Regions from separate parts of the Vallitalea pronyensis genome, predicted to be linked through region 1. Evidence: riboswitches for the same ligand, from Rfam matches in the RefSeq annotation. Region 1 holds a riboswitch; the other holds the start of a gene.
The links. A riboswitch is a leader RNA that binds a small molecule or an ion and turns the genes downstream of it on or off. The one in region 1 is predicted to bind cyclic di-GMP.
Positions count from the first base shown of each region.

Region 2: it holds a riboswitch for cyclic di-GMP, as region 1 does, so the genes downstream of both, HZI73_RS10540 (hypothetical protein) here and HZI73_RS17060 (EAL domain-containing protein) in region 1, are expected to answer to the same signal.

Region 1 covers NZ_CP058649.1:4,043,724-4,050,408, forward strand. The annotation lists gene HZI73_RS17050 (NAD(+) synthase) at 1-1,301, shown strand, start outside; gene HZI73_RS17055 (coiled-coil domain-containing protein) at 1,387-2,346, opposite strand; cyclic di-GMP riboswitch class I at 2,482-2,566, shown strand; gene HZI73_RS17060 (EAL domain-containing protein) at 2,644-4,812, shown strand; gene HZI73_RS17065 (MerR family transcriptional regulator) at 4,838-6,037, opposite strand; gene HZI73_RS17070 (sugar phosphate isomerase/epimerase family protein) at 6,108-6,685, opposite strand, start outside.
Region 2 covers NZ_CP058649.1:2,539,985-2,546,669, forward strand. The annotation lists gene HZI73_RS10530 (putative polysaccharide biosynthesis protein) at 1-422, shown strand, start outside; gene rlmB (23S rRNA (guanosine(2251)-2'-O)-methyltransferase RlmB) at 472-1,215, shown strand; cyclic di-GMP riboswitch class I at 1,446-1,530, shown strand; gene HZI73_RS10540 (hypothetical protein) at 1,636-2,415, shown strand; gene HZI73_RS10545 (hypothetical protein) at 2,446-2,805, shown strand; gene HZI73_RS10550 (NYN domain-containing protein) at 2,983-3,498, shown strand; gene sigH (RNA polymerase sporulation sigma factor SigH) at 3,510-4,154, shown strand; tRNA gene HZI73_RS10560 (tRNA-Thr) at 4,289-4,362, shown strand; gene HZI73_RS10565 (S-layer homology domain-containing protein) at 4,699-6,685, shown strand, end outside.

The sequences.
Region 1 (6,685 bases):
CACAATCTGCAAAAACCATTACGGCATATGCCTATGCATCAGCAGGATTTGGTGAATCCACCACGGATTTAGTCTATGGTGGTCAGTGTTTAATCTATGAAAATGGTACAAAATTAAATGAAAATGAGCGTTTTCAACTAAAAACAACTTTGGTTTATTCCGATGTAGACTTAGAACGTCTTATGCATGATCGTATGCGAATGACGACTTATTCCAATCATCTCGCTGCACACTTTCAGACCCCCTATACTTATGTACCCTTTGATATGCCTCTAACAACCCAAGACCCTATAAAACGGTTTATTGACCCACAACCATTCGTACCAAGCAACCCTCGCAAACGAAGCGCAAGGTGTGAAGAAATATTCTCTATCCAAACCTTAGGACTTGCTAAACGTATCGACCACATAGGTTGTGAAAAAGTGATATTGGGGATTTCAGGTGGACTTGATTCCACTTTAGCCCTTCTTGTATGTGCCATGACTTATGATCTATTAGGTAAAGACAGAAAAAATATATTGGGAGTTACCATGCCTGGTTTTGGTACCACAGACCGTACGTATAATAATGCTATTGAACTGATGAAACATCTGGGGGTTACCATTCGAGAGATCTCCATAAAAGATGCGTGTATGCAGCATTTTAAAGACATTAACCATGACCCTGCTGTTCATGATATTACCTTTGAAAATGTTCAAGCAAGAGAAAGGACACAAATCCTGATGGACCTTTCTAACGCAGAAAATGGTATCGTTATCGGTACGGGGGACTTATCGGAAATGGCTCTAGGCTGGGCTACCTATAACGGGGATCATATGGCCATGTACAGTGTCAATACAACCATACCCAAAACCCTTGTACGTTATCTGGTACAATGGGTTACAGATTATAAAGTTGGTGAAAACGCAAAAGGGGTTTTAATGGATATACTGGATACCCCTGTAAGCCCAGAACTACTGCCACCTGATCCTAAAACAGGTCAAATTAAGCAAAAAACGGAAGAAACCGTAGGTCCTTATGAATTACATGATTTTATCTTATATCATGTACTGCGCTTTGGTTTTTCACCAAGTAAAATATACCGATTAGCTGTTCAGAGTTTTCAAGGTAAGTATTCGGATAGTACCATTAAACATTGGATGCAAGTTTTCTATAAACGATTCTTTATGCATCAATTTAAACGTTCCTGTTTCCCAGATGGTCCAAAAGTTGGCTCTATATGCTTATCACCTCGAGGTGACTTACGTATGCCAAGTGATGCTGTGGCTCAGGTTTGGTTGGATGATTTAAATAACATATAATCATAATAGAGGCTGTTTTTTCCAGTATGATCTTATTCATAAATACGTCATACTGGAACAAACAGCCCCTTATTATTTTACGTGATTAAGCACTGGCAATCAGTTCTTTTATCTTACCCTCTAATGTCTCTACTTTCTCCGTTAAGTCCTCATGTTTATCCCTTAGATTACCCTGTATACCTTCAATGCGGCTCCGAATATCCATGACATGATCTAGTGCATTGTTTATTTTTGATTGAACAGCCCAATCCACGAAGAAACCATCAAAGAAATAATCCGCAAACTTTAAAAATGAACCTATATCTAAATCACTTTCTGCCATGTACATATCGATATCTTGTAATTCTCTTGAAAAACGCCTAATATTATTCTGCATACGGTAGATACAGCTCTGAGCTTCTTCCATACGGCCATGTTTGGCCACGGTAGCTATTATCCCGCCTCCTAACATATCCCATGTGCCCCAGTTTTTAGCAGATTGAAGGGCACTTACTGCACCTTTTACTTCACTTAATGCCATATGACCTGCTTGCACGGCTTCGTCAACTTCTTTTAATTGACTGGATAATGTAGCTACCTCATCCATCATGTTTTTTATCTTATCACTCTTATCTGGCATATACTCAGAGATAAATGTTTGTTTTTCATCAAGAACTTCTTGATAAGCTTGTTCTACATCATACAAGGTCTTTCTTTTTTCTTCTAACCGCTCAATGGTATGTCTACATTCTTCTAACTGGATATAGGCGCTATCGCATTTTAACTTTGCTGTCAGTGCTTCTTGCTTCTCTTTATCTAATTTTTCTACTTTATTGTTCATAATCGTATGTATAAGATTACTTAGTGTCAATTTTTGGAGCTTTTCAACATCCTGTTCTTCTTTTTGTAATGCTTCCTTTAATGTCAGCCAGCTTCTATTAAGAATATTTAAATCATGTCGAGCACTTTTTAATAACTTATCACACCTTTTTGCCTCACTGACTCTGTCAACGCATTGACGCAAACGCTCATTCATCTCCAGTAGTTTTTCCTCTTCATATTTCATGGTATACACCCCTTATGTGTTTTTTCTCTTATATTATACCATAATTTTTCAGTAGAATCACCCATGGTAAGACATGTTATAGGTATATCGTATTGACATATTTTGCATAATATAGTATATTATTACTACTTAAAATCAAAATTAGGGCAAACTTGCTGAAAAGTAAGGACGCAAAGCTATGGGTCTAAAGGGTCTAACCTATGATTGCCAGGTTGCGAAACATGATATATATTAATACACCCACTTCTTATCATGCATTTGTACCTTTTACCCAAGTATTCGAAAGGACTTATAAGCATGATAAAGATACGGTATTTAATAGCATTTCTATTACTATTTTGTGGTATTGTCATATCTAGTTCTATTACTTACAACATTAATTATTCCATGTATGTGGAAGAGGTAAAAAGTAATCTACAAGATATTTCATATACTGCTTCCCACCAATATGATTCTATCTTCCTAGAAATATTTAACACGATTGATCATACGCTTCAGGAGCTAAAGAACCCTTTCATGACTTCCCAAGATATGAACAAGCTATTAAGAGATTCCAGTAATAGGTCATATTACATTCAAGATATGGTTATCCTATCTGAAGATGGCCAATATTTAACGTCACAAGTACCAGGACACATGATTAATCCCGATGACGTTATGGATTATTTTCAGAAAGATAAGGCCCATACAGGATTTGTAAAAGCTACATCTGAAAATAATAACATTTACTATGCGACTAAAAAGTTTGAGTTGTCCAATCAAGAGGTATTATTAATGGTCGGCCTAGACTTTGACCAGATTAATGGGGTTGTTCACCCAGAAAGATATAACTTACATAATGGGTACTTATTTCTTGTATCCCATGATGGTTTTATCCTGTACCACATAGATAGAGAATTAATGGGTAAAAACATCTTCATCGATTCTACTTCTATAAGAAGATTAACCAAGATGAATGTGGAAAGTTATAAAAAACTATCCAATGCTGTCGTGAACACCAATTCTGAAAAAGACCAATATTATATTAAGTATTCTGGTTATGGCACAGATAAAATGGCCTATTATAACTATTTAGAGGTGTTTCCAGGTGTTTCTTTCCTCACCATTGATTATACGACACTCTTGCATAACCAATTGCAATCCATATTCCGTACCATCATTCCTTTAATTATTTGCCTAGCTGTAGCTACTTATTTATTCCTTCGCTACATTTACTTAATAAAATATACGGATTACTTCACGGAAGTAAGAAATGAACATGCCTTTAGACGGCGCATCAAGAAATTTGCTAGAAAAGGCTATGTTCGGGAACATTACCTTATTGTAGAAATAATTAATGTGTCAAGTAATAGACATAAAGATTTTTTATATGATAACCAGACTTTCTATCAATTATCTCATTACTTTAAGAAAATTAGCTCCTTGTACACTGATCTTTATCGTATATCACGGGTACATTATATGTTTGTTTTAAAAGACAATTATAACGAAAGCGATGTACGAAAGCTTTTAAGTTATTTGAATGATGATGTCAATATCAAAGGCGATCAACCTCTTTATATTCGTGGTAAGAAACTTTTAGTTACCCTTGATCGCCTTAATGAACTTAAGCATTTCGAAGTTGATTGCAATATACTAAACCATATGGTTTATGAAAACAGTGACTTAGCCGATTATGATAATTTATCCGTTATTAAATATAGTCACATCATAACAGGTATGATACAACGACTTAATGAAAAGATGTATTTAGAGGATGCCATTTTAAACAACCATTTTGTACCCCATTATCAACCTATTATTGATTTGGAAACCAACAAAGTATATAAACATGAAGTTCTTATGCGTATTGCAGACCAAAATGACTCCTATTCAACTGAAAAACTTATTAAAGTTGCAGAAGAAGAAAACATGGTAGAAAAAATAGATCGAGCCATGATACAGCAATCATTTTACCAATACAATAAAGAGCTGCATAAAACAAGAAAATCCATAAGGTTAAGTATTAATCTATCAGGGAAATCCATCAATCAAAAGATGGTTGATTACATTCAAGAGACAGCTAAAAAGTGCAAAGTCATACCATCACATATCACTTTTGAGTTAACTGAAACAGCTGCCCTTAATAATCTGGATGCCTCTATAAAATCACTGAGCACCCTACGGGAAATGGGCTTTCAGTTAGCTATCGATGATTTTGGGACAGGCTATGCACATGTGGAATTATTGTCCAAACTACCTGTGGATTATATTAAAATTGATGGTACCTTTATACTGAATGTTGAAAGAGACGAACAGAAATTAAAAACTCTTAATGCACTGGTGTATATTGCTAAGAATTATAATGCAAAAATAATAGCTGAATTTGTGGAAAATGAAAACGTGGTACACATCCTTAAAAAACTAGGCATTGAATATGGTCAAGGTTTTTATTTTGGCAAACCACGTGAAGATGTTCATGATTAAACGATACTTTAAAGGGGCAGTCCCATCAGGGACAGCCCTTTGTTCCAATAAATAATCCTATGTCTTTTGTTATATGAAGGCCGCCATCTTGTTCCATGCGTTTTTCTAAAAACCCTCGAAAAGCATCTATTAATTTCCCTTCTAAAATATCACGCATGTTTCCTGTTGCTGATAACATGTATTGTAGTAAAGGTTCAACTTCTGTAACCATTAATGAATCCCCATACTTATTAAGATGAACATCTTGAAACCATTTGCTTAGATGCTCTTTTCCGTTTTCCAGATTAAATCTTTTTAATGAAAACCCTGTTAAACGTATATCGTCATTAAAATGTGATAATAACCTTGGTAACTCCTTTAAATGAGCTTGACCTGTAGCAGACACATATATTTTACCATTAGGTTTAAGTACCCGATGTATTTCTGATAATGCCCGCTTAAAATGGCGTACATAATAAATCATGTGATCCGCTATGACCTTATCAAATGTATTATCTTCATAAGGTAACTCTTCAGCATCACCTAAGTGAAATTGAAACACCTTCCCATCGTCTTTTAAATTCATCCGTGCATGATTCAGCACCTCTTCTGATATGTCCATTAAAGAGACCTTCATATTATCATGTAAGCGCTGACTATTATAAGACCATAGTTTCGCTTCCCCACAACCTACATCAAGTATGTGACAGTTTTTCATATACCCTAATTGGTCGTATAGCCACTTACGCCAACCATAATTATTGGTACTGAATCTTTCGTGAATACGCATACAATCATTTTGCTTGGGTAGTTTACGAGAATCAGCTATCCAATCTTTTTCCATATGAATGACCTGTATGATATCGTTAAATTTCTCCCATTGAAAGTCTTGTTCATCATCTTCCAACATCTTGCTTGTTTCATTTATCGCATCAATAACCATGTTAATGTGTTGTTTTTTTTCATATAAGATCTGTTTCTGCATACGCAGTGTATCGTTGATACTGGTCTCTGGTGACGCCATGACATCTTTAATCTCTGCTAATGAAAACCCTACAAATTTTAACGTCATGATTTTCTGAAGTTTTTGAAAGTCTGAATCACTATATAATCGATGCCCCAAGTCATTATGTGTGGTTGGTTGCAACATATTAATGTTGTCATAATAACGTAGGGTACGGATGGTTACTCCTGCTTTTTTCGCAAATTCTCCTACGGTATAGGTCTTTGGTTGTTTAACCAACATCTACCACCTCCATTAACCACATTATAGCACGTAACGTAACGTCATGTTCAAGGGGTCAATGTAAATAAATCTATTGGCTATTGAACATACTATCTTCTATGAAGGTTATGCAACGTCTTAGCACATGAACAGCTTCATCATAATCTTGTATATACTGCCGCTCTTTGTTATCAAAATCCAACTCTAATGTAATGGGACCTTCATAGCCATCTGATACTAAGTATTGTATGAATGCCTTAATGGGTTGATTCCCTTTCCCTAGCGCTAAATGCTCTCGCCCATCTTGGCAATCACTTAAATGAATGTTCTTGATATGGGGCTTCATCCCTTTATAACCTTCAATGATATCGTATCCAAAAGATGACCAATGAGACGTATCAAAAGTCACGGCGTATTGATGTTCGGAAATGAACGCTTTAAATGCCTTTTTATCGGATGTAAAACTATGGACTGGCAGCTTTGGCATATTTTCTGTACAGAGGGTATAGGCCTCTCCGTGACCATAACGTTTAAAGTTCTGTCTATAGACATCATCAACATTCTTTATGTCATCACCTTGACCTGTCAGGACAGAATGGGATATGATGATGTCTGCCCCAAGCCTGTCAGCATATGCAATGCATTTTTCAATCCAATAGGCTTCACTTT
Region 2 (6,685 bases), 1.5 Mb from region 1:
CTATGGCTCTTCTCGTTAGTGTTGGCATTAAATACGCCATTAACTATCATCTGATTGCAAGTGACTTTCAGTTAAGAGGTGCTATAATCGGTTCCATCTGTTACTATGTTGTGTTTGTAAGCCTCAATTATTGGAAATTAAAAAAAGAAACGGGTGTCATACTGGATAAGACGAGTGTGTTTGTGAAACCGATATTAGCATCGGTTATTATGGGAATTAGTGTGTTTTTTATCTATAAAGGGACCATAGGTATTCTTCATAGTAATCTCATCGCCACAGTGTTGACCATTATAAGTGGTATGATCATCTATTTTATCGTGTTATTTGCTACAAAAGCGTTACAGGAAGAGGACCTCAGCTTCCTGCCCAATCATACGAAGGTTATTGCAAAATTAAAGAAATTAGGGCTTATAAAAAAATAATAGGTATAATGTTTTCACATAGATGACACACATAAGGAAGGATAAAGTAATGGATAATAAGGATTTGATACTTATTGGCAGAAATGCCGTATTAGAAGCACTTAAGGCAGAGCGCAGCATTGACAAATTGTTTGTCATTGATGGTAAACATGATGGACCACTTAAAAAAATTGTAGCAGAGGCGAGAAAGCGAAGTATTTTCTTGCAGTTTGTGGGCAAAGATAAATTACATGACATAACAGGCACAACGAAACATCAAGGGGTTGTTGCTTATGCAGCAGCTTATGATTATGTGGACGTACAAGACATACTCAATGATGCCAAAGAGAAGGACGAATCACCTTTTCTACTTATTCTGGATAGTATAGAAGACCCCCATAATTTAGGAGCCATACTAAGGACTGCAAATATCGCAGGTGTACATGGGGTTATCATACCCAAACGAAGGGCTGTAGGTCTAACAGCAACTGTAGCTAAGACGTCGGCTGGCGCTATTGAACATACACCAGTGGCTCGGGTAACTAATGTTGCAAGAACCATTGATGAGTTAAAAAAACAAGGTATGTGGATAGCATGTGCGGACATGGATGGTGATATCATGTACGATATAGACTTAAAAGGGTCTTTAGGTATCGTTATAGGTAATGAAGGTGATGGGGTGTCCCACCATGTAAAAGAAAAATGCGATTTTATGGTAAAAGTGCCTATGAAGGGTAACATTACCTCTTTAAATGCGTCTGTTGCAGCAGGTATTTTGACTTATGAGGCGCTTAGACAAAGAGATTATAAATAGAGAAAAAGTAGAAAACCGCTATTCCTTAGTGATATAGCGGTTTTTTTATGGGTATATAAGGCTGTTTTCTTACAACTTTGTATAAATACACTTACACAAGGTTCTTAGTATTTTTATGAACAAATAAAATGAATTAAAGCAATTATATCATTTTTTGTCATAGTATGTAAAATTAAATTGAATAAATTGGATAAATATGGTATAATTCCATTATATTAAATATCATATTTTATAGTTAATAGCAAACCTATCGAAAGATAGGGACGCAAAGCTATGGGTCTAAGGGAAACATCCTATGATTGCCAGGTTGCCTATTATCCACCAGGCAGCTACTTTGTTGAAGGAGCTGTTTTGTTATGCAATTCTCGAGTAAGGAAAAAGATGTGCTAAACAAAAAAAGTCGTCGAAAGAGGGGATTTAATGGAAAAAACCATTAATGTAAATTTTGAAGAAATCATTGCAGAACGATATTTTGACGAAATAGATTTAGAGCTTGAGTATAAACGATTAGATTGTCATGATCATGCTCTAGTCGAAGAAGCATCCAGATGTCTTGCACAGACATTTGCCGGTGTCACAGTCAAAGGAGCCACTATATCAGAGCCAATGGTTAAAGCAGTAGGTCTGTCAGTAGCTGATTTCACAATATTTGTTCATGAGTACATCAAGAGTGTTGTTCACCATGGTCTATGCTACATAGCCATTAACAAAAGAAATAAGAAAATAATTGGGGTTTTTGCCAACGAGGATTACGACCCTGCAGAAGAAACGCCAGCTTTTACTGGTAATCTTGAGCCCATGAATATCATATGTAAATTGCTTGATGATCTTGATAAGCGATTTTTGGAAACGTTGTATAACAAGAAGAATATTCTAATCGAGAAGAGCCAATTTGTACACATGTTTATGATAGGTATCAAATTAGAAAAGTTTAGAAAAGATATCGCCATGGATTTAATTGATATATGTGAGAAGGATGCCATAGCTAGAAACTACAAAGGTATTTTTCTTGAAGCAACCAATTATAAGTCAGCGGTAATCTTTGATAAATATCTAAAATATTCCTTAGTCTATGATGAAAATAATATGCCCATCTTAACTAAATATTCCGAAACAGAGCATTTCAAAAGTATTCCAGAGGACGTTTCTTGCGACTGTAGAATCTTTTATAGAGCTTTAGACTCAGAATATAATATTTAATAAGACCAATATTTGAGGAGGAAGCGACACATGTATAAAATTGATATTAACACAAGTAAAAAGCTCTTAAGTATCGTGGCAGAAGGTATGTTTAATCTTGACGAGGCAAAAAAGTATAAAGATGATTTTGTTGCTAAATTAAACAGTATTAACCCTAGAGAGTATAGCTTTTTAGCAGATGGAAGAAAGCAAACCACTTCAACTCCAGAAGTAGGGCAAATACTAGCAGAAGTGCTTAATATATACAAAGAAGCTCCCTTTAAAAAACGTTATCTTGTTAAACTGGATTCTGTTATTGCCATGTCACAAGTAAAGCGTTTGTGTGGAGCTGATTTTGATCAAATATTCACCGTAGTTAATACACCTGAAGAAGTGATTAATAGTCTATAGTATTCATATAAAAATCCCTATAAAAGAGGCGGTTTCATGGTCATGCCAAGTACAATGTGGTATTTCATGATAACAGCCTCTTTTTGTATTGAATTTTTAAGTTATATAACGTTTACAAACAGTTAATAGTGTAGTATACTTAAAATGCTTTCAAAACAGATTGGAAGGCGATGAAATTTGGCAAGAGAATTCTTATTAGTAGATGGTTACAATGTGATTCATGCTTGGGACGAGCTAAGAAGAATTGTGAATGAGCAAAACCTTGAAATAGCCAGAAGCAGATTACTGGAGATTCTATCCAATTATCAAGGCTATAAGAAGATTGACGTTATCGTTGTATTTGATGCTCATCGTGTAAAAGGCACTCGAAAAGTGATAACATATCATAATATTAATGTGGTATTTACGAAAGAAGTAGAAACGGCGGACCACTATATTGAAAAAGTGGTTCACCAAATTGGTCGTGATTACCGTGTACGTGTAGCAACTTCCGACGGGCTTGAACAGATTATTATATTAGGAAAAGGTGCAAGCCGTATGTCCGCTAGAGAACTCTACACCGAAGTAAAACAAGTGGAAAAAAACATGCGCAAGAAGTTCATTGAGAAGAAACAATTAGATCATAGTAACCGATTAGAAGGGCATTTGGACTCAGGTGTGTTAGAGTGGATGGAAAAGATGCGTAGAAAATAATACGGAGGTTGATGCAGTTGGATCAAGCAACTTGGTACGATTCATACCTTACAAACTCAGACGAAGAATTGGTAGCGATTGTAAGAGATGGGGATAATGAAGCTCTTGATTATCTCATGAATAAATATAAGATACTGGTAGAAAAGAAAGCAAAATCTTATTTCTTAATCGGCGCAAGTCGAGACGATATTATTCAGGAAGGCATGATTGGACTGTTTAAAGCTATCCGAGATTTTAAGGAAGAAAAAACAGCTTCTTTTTATTCCTTCGCCGATTTATGTGTCACAAGACAAATCATATCAGCAGTAAAAGCGTCAACAAGACAAAAACACCTGCCTCTTAATTCATACATATCACTTAACAAACCATCCTATGAAGAGGAAAATGATAAAGCAACACTTATTGATAAAATGCCGTCCCAAAAAATCATTAACCCAGAAGATTTGTTAATTGGTCAGGAAAATCTAAGCATCATTGAACATGAACTCTCCGCAAGGTTAAGTAAACTTGAAAAAGAAGTTTTACGATGCTATATTGACGGTAAAAGCTATGTGGAAATAGCAGAATATTTGATACGCCCAGTTAAATCCATTGATAATGCCTTACAACGTATTAAGAAGAAGGTTGAGGCTATACTCATTGAAAAAAATGTATAACCAATCCTTTTATATGCTTAATAAGGACAGGTTTTTTGATAAGATGAGCCATCCTATACATTAACAATAAAATAAATGATTTAACTACTTGTCAAAATAAAAATTTGTGCTATAATAGTATAGGTGCTGAAAATGCTCCAATGGCTCAGGTGGTTAGAGCGCGGCCATGGTAAGGCCGAGACCGCCGGTTCAAATCCGGCTTGGAGCTTGCAGAAGTCTTTCAAATTGAAGGGCTTTTTTTTGATGTATATTATATTATTTAAATGATACATAATAAATAAATTACATTTTAATAATCGTCAGCGTTTTGCTGGCGCTTTTTTTAGTGGTCTTAATAATTGTGTATGAACCATTAATCAGTTAATACTTTCATGTAACCCTCATCCATAAATTGATTGATAGTTTTTTTATTGCTTAACAATTAGCTATCTGTTATTATTATGATAATGTTGCATAATTTGTAAAAATATAACAACAATGGTAACTAAACATGTTATGCAAGTTGTATGGACCTAATATATTAACATGAAGGAGACTAACTAAAATGAAAAGAACAATGCTTTCACTTGTAGGATTAACTACATGCACAATTATCTATTTTTTAACGATGCAAACATGTATGGCAACTGTACAAACACCGGAAATAACATATCCTTATGATGGTGACATGATTGAGTGGAGCGATATAAATATAGCGTGGACAAAGATTGTTGAAGCAGATTATTATCATGTTCTTATTGAAGATTTGACAAGTGGTAATTATATAGAAAATAGCACTAAAATAGATGGTGAATCATACTTATTAACAGCAGATAAAATAACACCAGGACATATGATAAGGGTAGCTGTAAATGCATGTGATAGTGATGGAAATGAATCAGGTATACAGGAAATAACGTTCAGTATTAACCAATTAATTACTCACTACAAATTATCAGGGTATGTTAGTGATAATGGGTATTTGTTAATGGCAGGTGTAAAGGTACTGCTAGATAATAATTTAGAGACGATTACAGATTCTAAAGGATATTATGAATTCAATGAGGTAGAAAAAGGTTTACACGAGTTAACGTTTATGTATCCTGAATATACAACAGTTCAGGAGACTGTGGATATTGTTAATAACACAAAGAGAGATATAACTATCATGAGGGCTCCAAAACCTGACCCAGTTATGAAGTTTTTTTCATTAGGTAAGACGACATTTGATGGAGATGTTACATCCTTCTTATCCGATCAAACAGATTTTAAGATAGGAGATACTTTATCTATAGAAGGATCAATAGCTTCAAATGATGGATCAATTGAGAAATTAACAATTTACATTAATGGTCCAGATAACAAAAACCTTCAACAAGAATATGAAACTCAACATACCTCTTATTTTACAAACTCATCATTTAAAATTGGTGAGACATGGATTAAAAACTCAGGAAAATACTGGATTCAAATATGGGCAAAAAATTACAACCGTGAAAGTATAATGGTTGGAGAGATTCAAATAAATGTTGAAGACAATCAATTATTGCCCCCAGAAATAATTTTATCTCAATCAGATTATATTGAAAGCAAAAATGAAATTCAAATAAAGTGGGTTGCTTCTAGAAATGGAACACCTGATTTCTATGAAGTTTTTATTTACGATAAGAATAGAGAAAAAGTTTTTTATGAAAAAGTATTAAATGAAAACGAAATGATGATAAAATCAAGTAACGTGGATATCTCACATCTTATAGATGGAGAAAAGTATTATATCGAATTATATGCTCATAAAGAAGCATGGGAAGCAGGAGTATCGACAACTAATTTTAAGAAAGGTAATATGAAAACGCCTTCATTGAATATAAAGGCAAATTTTGATACAAATAAAATACTAGATAAAGTGACCCATAAGTCCATTACTTTGAATTGGAGTAATGATGAATTAATTCCAATAAACGTTTATGTATATGCAAATGGGGTAAAAGAATTATTTCAAAAAGGTATTATAAATTCTAATTATACAATCTCTACACAGGATCTTTTATATGATAGTAACTATGAAATTGTAGTAGAAATGGATTTACCAAATGGTAAAACCTATAATGAATCAATTGTATTTAACACAGCTAGCAAACCGTCAGATTGGGCAATACCATACATCATAAATTCTCAAGACAATGGATTGCTTACAGATAATGTAAAAAATGATTATACAAGCAATATAACAAGGGAAGAATTTTGTGAAGTTGCAGTACAACTATACAAAGCAATTTCAAAAGATAATAATCCAATACCTGCTCCTGTACAGACATTTAGCGATACAGATAATGAAATGGTTAGAATAGCGTATGGTCTGAAGATTGTTAATGGCAATGGTAAAGGTCAGTTTGAGCCAAATGCTTTTATTACAAGACAAGAGCTAGCAGCTATGATGTTTAGAACGATTGCTGTATCTAATCCAGATATAGATCTAAGTGGGAGTGATAATATTGTTAATGGTTTTTCAGATAAAAGTAATATTGCAAAAGAATGGGCCCTTAAACCAATAC